One region of the Labrys methylaminiphilus subsp. lupini genome, then DNA from elsewhere that is predicted to be linked to it. Evidence: riboswitches for the same ligand, from Rfam matches in the RefSeq annotation. Region 1 holds a riboswitch; the other holds the start of a gene.
What was found. A riboswitch is a leader RNA that binds a small molecule or an ion and turns the genes downstream of it on or off. The one in region 1 is predicted to bind S-adenosylmethionine.
Positions count from the first base shown of each region.

Region 2: linked by a shared signal. The riboswitch ahead of metA (homoserine O-acetyltransferase MetA) and the one ahead of ACN6KF_RS06660 (O-succinylhomoserine sulfhydrylase) in region 1 are both predicted to bind S-adenosylmethionine.

Region 1 covers NZ_JBMDIH010000001.1:1,440,181-1,445,901, forward strand. The annotation lists gene ACN6KF_RS06645 (MFS transporter) at 1-597, shown strand, start outside; gene ACN6KF_RS06650 (hypothetical protein) at 688-1,050, opposite strand; gene ACN6KF_RS06655 (2'-deoxycytidine 5'-triphosphate deaminase) at 1,080-2,198, opposite strand; SAM riboswitch at 2,291-2,370, shown strand; gene ACN6KF_RS06660 (O-succinylhomoserine sulfhydrylase) at 2,406-3,614, shown strand; gene xdhC (xanthine dehydrogenase accessory protein XdhC) at 3,769-4,770, shown strand; gene ACN6KF_RS06670 (ABC transporter ATP-binding protein) at 4,965-5,721, shown strand, end outside.
Region 2 covers NZ_JBMDIH010000001.1:2,374,781-2,380,501, reverse strand. The annotation lists gene ACN6KF_RS11215 (hypothetical protein) at 1-1,796, shown strand, start outside; gene ACN6KF_RS11210 (TetR-like C-terminal domain-containing protein) at 1,818-2,210, opposite strand; gene metA (homoserine O-acetyltransferase MetA) at 2,536-3,459, opposite strand; SAM riboswitch at 3,515-3,592, opposite strand; gene metH (methionine synthase) at 3,749-5,721, opposite strand, start outside.

The sequences.
Region 1 (5,721 bases):
AATGTGCTGCAGTCATTGAAGAACCCGATCGTGTGGAAGTTCATCGCCATCTTCTTCTGCATCATCATGGCCAATTCCGCGCTGACCTTCTTCGGTCCCACCATCGTACGGGAGGTCGGCTTCACCAGTCCGGCCACGGTGGGCTGGATCATGGCTGCGATCTATGCCTGCGGAGCCGTCGGCATGATCTCCAACGGCATCCATTCCGACCGTGCCAATGAAGTGCGCTATCATTGCGGCCTGGCCGCTCTGGCCGGAGCGATCGGCCTCACCATCCTCGGTTTCGCCGTACCCGGCAGCGCGCCGCTTGCACTAGGGGCGCTCGCCCTGGCGGTGGTCGGCACCATGTCGGCGATCCCGGTGTTCTGGCAGATGCCGAACCATTTCCTTGCCGGCTCGGCGGCTGCCGTCGGCATCGCCCTGATCAACTCGGTTGCCAATCTCGCAGGCTTCGGCGCGCCCTACCTGATGGGCTATCTAAGGGATGCCGGCGCCATGTCGACGGGCCTTTGGATCGTCGCCGCCGTGGAGGCCGCCACCTTCCTTCTGATCGTCAAATTCGTCGTCTCCTTCGAGCGACGGGCGAAGCCGGCCTGACGCAACCATATCCGCAAACGAACAACAGGGCGGCCCGCCGGGTCGCTCTTTCTCGTTACGACACCTCCGGCGAGAACATCCCGCCTGGGTTCACTTGCGTCTGGCCTGAGGTTTCAGCTCGATGAATTCGACCGAGCCATTCTTGAATTTTCGTGCAGCTCCTTCGCAGACACCTGCACCATATTGTCGTGGGGTCGAGGTGAATTCCTCATTACCAGTGACATTGGCAAGGGGGCGATTGCGCAGCGCCACCATCGCCCGCTCGAATTTGTCCCTCTTACTGGGGCGGATCTGAAATTGGGCAGGGCAGTCACGCACCACCTTGAAGGAGAATGCGGCCGCCCCGATTTCCTCGCAGCTGAAACCACCGAAGCAGTCCATGGCCCGCGCTTGCGGGGCATGAAATGTCAGAACCGAAACGCCAGCAGCAACGGCGATGACAAATTGCTTCAAGGTGCGAGACCCCAGCTAGAGGAAAAGCTTCATTTGAAATGCTTGGATAGTTTCAGCGCCTGGCCCTGATAGTTCGAATTGAGGCCGGAGCCGTATAGGATCTGAGGGCGTTCGAGCATGCGCTCATAGATCAGGCGCCCGACGATCTGGCCGTCCTCGACGATGAAGGGCACCTCGCGCGAGCGCACTTCCAGCACGGCCCTGGCCGCCTCCATGCCATCGGGCGAATAGCCGAAGCCGGGATCGAAGAAGCCGGCATAATGCACGCGGAACTCGCCCACGAGCGGGTCGAACGGCACCATTTCGGCCGCGAATTCCGGTGGCACATGCACGGCTTCCTTGGACGCCAGGATGTAGAACTCGTCCGGGTCGAGGATCATGTCGTTCTTGCCGCGATGAGGGATGGGCTCCCAGAAATCGAGCAGATCGCAGGCCGCCCGCTTGTCGACATCAACAACGGCGGTGTGGCGCTTGGCGCGGTAGCCGACGATACCGTCGCCGAAGCCGGTGAGGTCGACGGAGACGGCGACACCGCCGGCGATGTCCGGGTCGGGCGACGAAACCAGGCCCATGCGGCGCTGCAATTCGCGCAAGGAGGCATCGTCGATGCGGGCTTCGCCACGGCGGAAGCGGATCTGGCTCAGGCGCGATCCCGTCCGCACCAGCACCGGGAAGGTGCGCGGTCCGATTTCAGCATAGAGCGGCCCGTCATAACCCGCCTCGACCTGGTCGAAGGCGCGGGCATGGTCGGTGATGACACGGGTGAAGACGTCGAGGCGACCGGTCGAGCTCTTGGGATTGGTGGAAGCGAGAACGCCATCCGGCATTTGCAGGCTTTCGAGCAGGGGCACGATATAGACGCAGCCCGTCTCCAGCACGGCACCCTTGGTCAGGTCGATCTCATGCAAGGCGAGGTCCCTGATGCGCTCGGCCACGGTGTTGCGCGGCCCCGGCAGGAAGCTCGCCCGCATGCGGTAGGCCTTGGCGCCGAGGCGCAGATCGAGACTGGCGGGCTGAATCTGATCCGAAGCCAGAGGTTGTTCGATGCGGACGGCTCCCGTCTCGACCAGGCCAGCAATCGCCTGGGAGGGCAGGATGCCAAAAGTGTGCAGAAGGCCTGGGGAATGCGGGATGTTCGGGGAGGGCATGGCTCTCGCTTTTTTCTGCCAGCTTATTGCGGTTCCTGGTCTTGCTAGACGAAACCATCCATTGACGCCATCCGGGAGTAGGGCTACTCAACAGTCTTCGTCGTGGTGGATTTGGGCCGGCCGGCTTGCAGCCACGTAAAACAACTCGCTAAAGGGCCGTGGGAAAGAGCGCTGGCGCTCGACTTGCGGCTATCGGGATTGCCGCAGATGACCAAACCTTTGACTTCAGCACCTTCCACCCGGGAATTGCGCCCGGCCACCCGGCTCGTGCATGCCGGCACGCTGCGCTCGCAATATGCGGAGACGTCGGAGGCGCTGTTCCTCACCCAGGGATTTGTCTACGAGAGTGCCGAACAGGCGGAGGCCCGCTTCAAGGGCGAGGATGTCGGCTTCATCTATAGCCGCTTTTCCAATCCCACCGTGGCGATGTTCGAGCAGCGCATGGCGGAACTGGAGGGAGCCGAGGCAGCTCGCGCCACCGCCTCGGGCATGGCCGCCGTCACCGCGACCCTGATCGGCCAGCTCAAGACCGGCGACCACGTCGTCGCCGCCAAGGCGCTGTTCGGCTCATGCCGCTATGTCATCGAGGAATTGCTGCCGCGCTTCGGCGTCACCTCCACCCTGGTCGACGGCACCGAGCTTGCCCAATGGCAGGCGGCGGTGCGGCCGGAGACGAAGGTGTTCTTCCTTGAAAGCCCGACCAATCCCACGCTCGAGATTCTCGACATCGCCGCCATAGCCAAGATCGCCAAGAGCGCCGGCGCCACGCTGGTGGTGGATAATGTCTTCGCGACGCCGCTGCTGCAGAGCCCGCTCGAACTCGGTGCCGATTGCGTGGTCTATTCGGCCACCAAGCATATTGACGGGCAGGGCCGCTGTCTGGCCGGCGTGATCCTGGCATCCGAGAAGTTCATCAACGACCACATCCAAACCTATTTGCGCCAGACCGGTCCCTCGATCTCGCCTTTCAATGCCTGGGTGATGCTCAAGGGCCTGGAGACTCTGGAACTCAGGGTCGAACGCCAGATCGCCAATGCGGTAAAGGTTGCCGATGCCCTGGGGAACCACAAGGCAGTCGAGCGCGTGATCTATCCCTTCCGCGACGATCATCCGCAGGTGGAACTCGCACGCCGCCAAATGAAGGCGGGCGGCACGCTGGTGACCTTCGAGGTGAAGGGCGGCAAGAGCGCGGCGTTCAAGGTTGCCAATGCGCTGAAGATCACCCGCATCTCCAACAATCTCGGCGACACCAAGAGCCTGATCACCCATCCTTCGACCACCACCCATCAGCGCTTCGAGGAAGACGCGCGCCTGGGCATGGGTATCCGCCAGGGCATGCTGCGCTTCTCGGCCGGCATCGAGAGCTCCGATGACCTGATCGCCGATTTCACGCAGGCGCTCGACAAGGCACTGTAATCGGGAGGCTGGTCCTCGGACCAGCCAGGAAATACCGCGCTCCCTGGAGGAGTCCGGGCTGGTCTGAAGACCGGCCCCCGAATTGAACTTTGGCGCGGTCGCCCCAAAGCGTTATCATGCTGGTACTTAAACCGGCATGGGTGCGGGCAGAGCGATGGGGATCTTCGCGACGCTGAAAGCCATGGTCGAGCGGGACGGCCGCGCCGTACTCGTCACCATCATGGACGCGCGTGGCTCGAGCCCGCGCGAGGCGGGCACGCGCATGGCCGTGCGGGCGGACGGGGCTTTTTCCGGCACGGTCGGGGGCGGTACCCTGGAATGGCAGGTGCTGGCGGAAGCTCAGGCTCTCCTCTCCGCCGGGGAGGGTCGCCGTCTACGTTCCATGGACAAGGCTCTGGGCCCTGATCTCGGCCAGTGCTGTGGTGGCCGGGTCGGCCTGATGCTGGAACGCCTGGAACGAGACGATCTCGCCTGGCTGAGCGAACTTGCGGCGCCATCGGTCAATAGGGGACATGTCCTCATCGGTATGCCGCAGGACCGGGGCGGTTTCATGCGTCGCCCGGCTACGGATGCCGAGGCGCAAGGGCTGCCCGCGGAAGCGGCCAGCCGTTTTCTGCCGGATGGGCGCCTGCTCGAAAGACTGGAGCCCGCCAACCCTTCTCTCTATCTGTTCGGAGCCGGCCATGTCGGTAGGGCGTTGATCCTGGCGTTGGCGCCTCTGCCGATCGATGTGGTCTGGTGCGATGCTCGGCCCGATGCCTTCCCGAGCCACGTGCCTCAGAATGTCGTGCTCCGCCGCGATGCGGAGCCCGGGCGGATCCTGGCCGGCGCGCCCGATCGTGCACGCATCGTCGTCATGACGCATAGCCATGCGCTCGATCTTGCCATCGTTTCGACGGCCTTGGCAGCGGACCGCTTTGCCTATGTCGGTGTGATCGGCTCCCAGACCAAGCGAGCCCGCTTCCTCTCGCAATTGCGGCAAGCGGGCCTGACAGAGCGCCTGATCGAGGGCATGATCTGCCCGATCGGGGTGCCCGGCATCGAGGGCAAGGAGCCGGCAGTCATAGCGGCTTCCGTCGTGGCCCAGATCTTGCAGTTACCCCGTCAGGCCGGCAGCCAGATGCCGGTCCTGAAAGACGGCCGGCGGCAGGCCTAGAGCAAAGCGCGTTCACGCTTGAACGCGTGTTTGCCCTAGCGTCTCTGCTTCGATGCGTCTTTGCGATTCTTGGTGATTCCACTCAATCGCAAAACGCTTCGGTCCTGGTACGTCGCTGAGTTGGGGAAAAGCTGCGTCACCATGCCTGAACTCTTCGCATCTGCTCTATTTGCGCCTATGGATTGGGCACGTCCATGAATGTGGCAGCAATGGCAGACGCTCACACGCCCCTGATCGAAGCGAGGGGTATCGTCAAGATCTTCGGTGCGCTGAGAGCGAATGACGGTATCGATCTCAAGATCATGCCGCATGAAATTCACGCCTTGTTGGGCGAGAACGGCGCCGGCAAGTCGACCTTCGTCAAGATTCTCTATGGCCTGCTGCAGCCGAACGAGGGACAGCTCTACTGGCAAGGCGAGCCGATCCAGCTGCCGCGCCCGGCTGCTGCCCGTGCGATGGGCATCGGCATGGTGTTCCAGCATTTCTCGTTGTTCGACAATCTCAGCGTGGCCGAGAATGTCGCCCTGGCGCAGCCGCCGGGTACGAAACTGCGGGATGTCGAGGAGGGCATCGCGGCAGTATCAGCCGCCTATGGGCTGCCGCTCGAGCCGCGCCGGCCGGTGCATACGCTCTCGGTGGGGGAGAGACAGCGCATCGAGATCGTGCGCTGCCTGATGCAGAATCCCAAGCTCCTCATTCTCGATGAGCCGACCTCGGTGCTGACACCGCAGGAGGCCGACCAGCTCTTCCTCACCCTTGAACGCATCACCGGCGAGGGCAGGGCGGTGCTCTATATCTCCCACCGGCTGGAAGAGGTGAAGCGCCTATGCCAAACGGCGACCGTGCTGCGTCATGGCAAGCTGGTGGCGACCTGCGATCCGCGCCGGGAAACTGCCGCCAGTCTTGCTCGCATGATGGTGGGCGCTGACGTCGCCATGGTCGAGCATGGTC
Region 2 (5,721 bases), 930 kb from region 1:
TCGACCATCTGCGGAAGGCAATGACGCATGCCAATCCCGCCGGCGACAGGTTCCTGGATTATCTACTGGAAGGAGATTATTTCGCGGGCAAGGCCGTCTGGGTAAATCCGTCTTCTCGCGTACGCCAGGCCTATGAGGCCATGGTCGAGGCCAGTCCCTCCCTGGTTTCCGAAAGTCCCTACCAGCCTGCCTTCGCCCTTCGAGGCGTAAGGGTGAGGGGAGAAAACCAGGTTTTCATTGCACGACTGGACCAGGCCCCCGCGGAAGTGCGGCGCCTCGTAGGGGAACACCGAGCGGCGCGGGAGGCGGGGTCTTGTCGGCCGAGGGCGATTTTCGTCGGGGGCCCCGCCGCTAAGATCGGGGCTCTCCTCAGCGGCCTGGAGACAGATCAGGCCGAGGCTTCGGAGGTGATTTTCGTCCTCGATGGCGCTGAGCAATCCAATGAGAGCGGGTCGGCGAGCTACGAGCATGTCAATCACGCCAATGCGCTCAATGCCGAGCTCGACAATACGGGGCTTGGCATCCTGGCGACCGCCCTCAAGCGGGCGATTTTGGGCGAGAAGGATGCATCGGTCGCCCTCGACCTCGACTACAAGAAGGTCGACCTGTGGCCTCGTGGCGTTCGGTTGCGGGACCTGCCCGTCTATCTTCACAATGAGTGGCATGGTCTGGTACAGCACCTTCGCAAGCTTCTCGGACTGCAGACGGATCATGTGAAGAGCCGCCTGGCCAGCAAGGTCTCGACACGGATCCTGAGCGAAATCGAAAGGCGGCTGTCGATCCGACTGCGTCTCGACCAGGACGGACCCCGCGCTGTTTTCCTCTATCTCTCCCGCAAGAACCACGACGCTTCACTGATCGACAACAGGGAGCTTGCGGAGGACGTCGGCCTTGCCGTCGAAAAGCTCGATGCCGCTGGCCTGCAACGCTTTTATGGCCCCGGCATCCTGGAGCGCGTGGTGTCCGGCGACCTCTTCCTGGGCAATGGCTGCATTCGCCACGGCTTTGATCGCGTCTGCATGGAGGCGATGCAGCGGCACGGCATCGAATGCCGGCATCGGCAACGCCTGACTTCTGTCTATTTCGACAGGGACGAAAAAGGCATGCCACGAGCGGCTGCGATTGCGCTAGAGGATCTCCAGACAGGCGCACGCACGCATGTTGCCCTAGACCATCTATGTCTCTCCCTCGGCCCGACAGCGACCTTTCACTATGATCGGGTGGGCTCGGCACTGTCTCGCCTATCGGATCGCCTTCGGTTCGACCTGCCGGTACCCCATCAGACCATCGCGACCGGGCTTTCGGCGCAGCTCCTGTTTCGGATCACCGATCCCGATAGGGTGAGAAATCTGCCATTCACCGGCATGAAGCAGACGCATTTTGTCGAGGTCGGGCGGACGTCCAGCCATCTCGTCATGAAATTGACCTGCGGCGGGGTCATCGGCTTGCCTGTCTACAGCAGAAGCTACGCCATCAGCGCGCTGGCGAGCATACTCAGCATCCTCACGCCCGATTGCGGGCTGACATTCGAAGATGTGGTCTGCGCCTGGCCTTGCGCCCGCGGCGTCAACGGCCCCAACAACGGCCAGATCGTCCGGCTTGGCGACAATGTGGTGGTTCGCTTCGGCGAAGGGGGAACCGGCATGTCCAAGATGGGCAGCAATGCCCAGACCATGCTCGATCTTGCAGGCATGACATGGCCGATTTCACCAGAGTTTCGATTGGAGCCCTCCCTTTATCGGCACACCATCATCGACCAGCGCAGGCGTGTTGCGAGGCGATTGGGCTTGCTTTGACGCCTGCAGAGGAACAAGCCCTCAGCTGCATTCGAGGCCTCGGCCCATGGCGCTGACCACCAGGGCGACCTGTTCGCGCAGATAGGGCAGGGGCAACTGCACCAGCTTGCCCTCCAGTCCGAGCAGCACCATGCCATGGGCGGCCGAGAAGAGAGAGCGGGCGAGAAGAGATCTTTCGGAAAGAGGCAGACCCGGCTGGAGCACGGCGAGCGGGGCTTCCAGATGCTGGAAGAGTGCATCCTGCTGGCACAAATGGTCTTCCGGCAGGTCCTGGCCGTCCGGAAGGCGGAAGTCGAAGAGGGCGTGCCAGCGTCCCCCATGCTCGGCGGCGAAATCCAGATAGCCATTGGCGAGCGCGATCAAGGTGCGATTGGCGATGGTGCGCCGACTGCCACCCGCCTCGGCCTGGATCAAGGCCTATCTGGCCATGGGCACGGTGATGCTGATCCAGACCTGCGTGACGCCGATCAAGACCTTGCACGGACCAGCAGGAGGCCGGCCGGCTGCACAACCGCATCGAAGACGCCAAGACCGAGCAGTTGCTGATGCGCATGGATCGCGCCAAGGATTGAGGGGCTTCCGGGGGGCACGGGCACTTTTTTAGCAGGATAAGCGCGGATTGGAGGGTCGATCTGCAGATCGACCTTCTTCCTTTCCTGCGCGACGGTGCTTCCAAGATGGTCGATCTGGAGATCGACCCTCCAATCCGCGCCTAAGCGCCCGTGCACCCGAGAGAATCTCAGCGCCCCCTGCCGACTTCGCTCAGGTCATAGGATGTCGTCTGGTAGATCTCGTTGATCCAGTTGCCGAACAGAAGATGGGCGTGGCTGCGCCAGAAATTGCGCGGCGGGAAGGATGGATCGTCATAGGGGAAGTAGTTCTTCGGCAGCTTGATCGGCACGCCCGAGTCGACGTCGCGGAAATACTCATCGGCCAGCGAGGTCGATTCATATTCGACATGGTTGAACAGATAGAGCCGGTTGCCCTTTTGCTCGTGAATGAGACACACGCCGGTTTCGTCCGAATCCATCAAGATCTCCAACTCGGCATTCTTGCGCACATCTTCGCTGCGGACCTCCGTCCAACGCGAGACGGGTATGTGGAAGTCGTCTGAAAAGCCGTTGAGATAGATCGAGGAAGGCTTGCGGTTGTGGTGCTGGTAGACACCAAAGGCCTTCTCGGTCAGGTCATATTTGGGAATGCGGTGGAAATGCCAGATGGCCGCCATCGCGCCCCAGCACACGTTCAGCGTGGAATGCACGTTGGTCGTGGTCCAGTCGAGGATCTGCTCGAGTTCCTTCCAATAGGTCACGTCTTCGAAGGGCAGGGTCTCCACCGGCGCGCCGGTGATGATGAAGCCGTCGAATTTGCGCTCGCGCACCTCTTCCCAGGTTTCGTAGAAGGCAAGCAGGTGGTCCTCGGAGGTATTCTTGGCACGGTGGCCGCCGACACGCACCAGCGAGAGTTCGACCTGCAGCGGCGTGGCGCCGACCAGGCGCGCCATCTGCAGCTCGGTGCGGATCTTGTTGGGCATCAGATTGAGCAGGCCTATCTGCAGCGGACGGATATCTTGCCGGATGGCGGCAGTTTCCGTCATCACCCGCACCCCTTCGCTGACCAGGGTGGAGAAGGCGGGCAGGGTATCCGGAATCTTGATAGGCATGTTGCACTCGATCGACGTTGGGCCAGCCGGAAAGCAATGCGACAGGTCCACGGATGGAATGCATCCAGCGGCCCTTTAGCGAGTTGTTTAACGTGGCTGCAAGCCGGCCGGCCAAATCACCACGAGGAGAGAGTTAATCCTGTGGTGAATGGAAATCAATGGCAATCCTGGGAGCGTGAGCGGTGGGCAGAGGGGCTCTCACCTTGCGGGATTGGAGGGTCGATCTGGAGATCGACCCTCCATGTTCCCCGTGCATATCCGCGGACCGGAAGCCGGCGATCCCGGGAATCTACTCCGCCGCCTCCGCCGTTCGCGGCACATAGTTCAGCACTGGCGAAAGCCAGCGTTCGACTTCGTTCACCGTCATGCCCTTGCGGGCGGCGTAATCCTCGACCTGGTCCTGCTCGATCTTCGACACCCCGAAGTAATAGGCATCGGGATGGGCGAAATAGAGCCCGGACACCGAGGCGCCCGGCCACATCGCATAGCTCTCGGTCAGGCGTACGCCGATGCGTTCTTCGGCGTCGAGCAGGTGGAACAGTGTGCCCTTCTCGGTATGGTCGGGCTGGGCGGGATAGCCGGGGGCAGGGCGGATACCGCGATAGGGTTCGCCGATGAGTTGGTCGGGGGCCAGGTTCTCGTCGATCGCATAGCCCCAGAACTCCTTGCGGACGCGCTCATGCATGCGTTCGGCGAAAGCCTCGGCGAAACGGTCGGCCAGAGCCTTGACCATGATCGAGCCATAGTCGTCATTGGCGCGTTCGAAGCGCTTGGCGATCTCGTCCTCTTCCATGCCGGCCGTGACCACGAAGCCGCCGAGATAGTCGCCCTGGCCACTCGTTTCAGGGGCAACGAAGTCGGAGAGGGCTACATTGGCCCGCCCGTCGCGCTTGGTGAGCTGCTGGCGCAGGGTGTGCAGGCTTGCGAGCTTCCGGCTGCGGTTCTCATCCGTATACAAATGTATATCGTCGCCGACGGCGTTCGCCGGCCAGAAGCCGATTATGGCTTTCGGCCGGAACCATTTCTCCGCGATGATGCGTGCCAATATGGCCTGGGCATCGTCGAAAAGCTGGCGTGCAGCCGCTCCCTGCTTCTCGTCGGACAGGATGGCGGGATAACGCCCCTTCAGTTCCCAGGTCTGGAAGAACGGCGTCCAGTCGATGTAGCGCGAAAGCTCGGCGAGATCGTAGTTCTCGAAGACCCGTGTTCCCAGGAAGGATGGTTTCGGTGCCGTGAAGCCTGTCCAATCCACCTTGTGGGCGTTGGCCCTGGCCTTGGCGAGCGGCAGGCGCAGCTTGTCGGCCTCGCTGCGGGCATGCGCCGCCGCGACCTTGGCGTATTCGGCCTGGACGGTTTCGACATAGCCCGCCTTGTTCGCGGGGGACAGCAGGCTGGAGACGACGCCGACGGCGCGGCTCGCATCCGTCACATAGACGGCCTGGCCACGGTCATAGCGCGGATGCACCTTCACGGCAGTATGGACGCGGCTGGTAGTGGCGCCGCCGATCAGCAAGGGGATGTCGAAGCCCTCGCGTTCCATCTCGGCGGCGACATGCACCATTTCGTCGAGCGAGGGTGTGATCAGGCCGGACAGCCCGATGATGTCGACCTTCTCCTGACGCGCCACCTCGAGGATTTTTGCCGACGGCACCATCACGCCGAGATCGATGATCTCGTAATTGTTGCAGGCGAGCACGACGCCGACGATGTTCTTGCCGATGTCGTGTACGTCGCCCTTCACGGTCGCCATCAAAATCTTGCCGGCGCTCTGGCGTTCGCCAGTGCCACCATTGGCAAGCTTCTCGGCCTCCATATAGGGCAGGAGGCTGGCGACGGCCTGCTTCATCACACGAGCCGACTTCACCACTTGCGGCAGGAACATCTTGCCTGCACCGAAGAGATCGCCAACCACGTTCATGCCGGCCATCAGTGGCCCTTCAATGACGTGCAAGGGACGTGCGGCCGCAAGACGCGCCTCCTCGGTATCGGCATCGATGAACTCGGTAATGCCATTGACGAGCGCATGGGATATGCGCTGCTCGACCGGCCACTCACGCCAGGCGAGATCCTTTTCCTTGGCTTCCTTGCCGGCGGCGCCACGGAAACGCTCGGCCAGTTCGAGCAGGCGTTCGGTCGGGTTCAGCGCCCCGCGCGAGGGCCGGTTGAGCACGACATCCTCGCAGGCTTCGCGCAAGTCCGGATCGATGGATTCATAGACGGCGAGTTGCCCGGCATTGACGATGCCCATGTCCATGCCGGCCT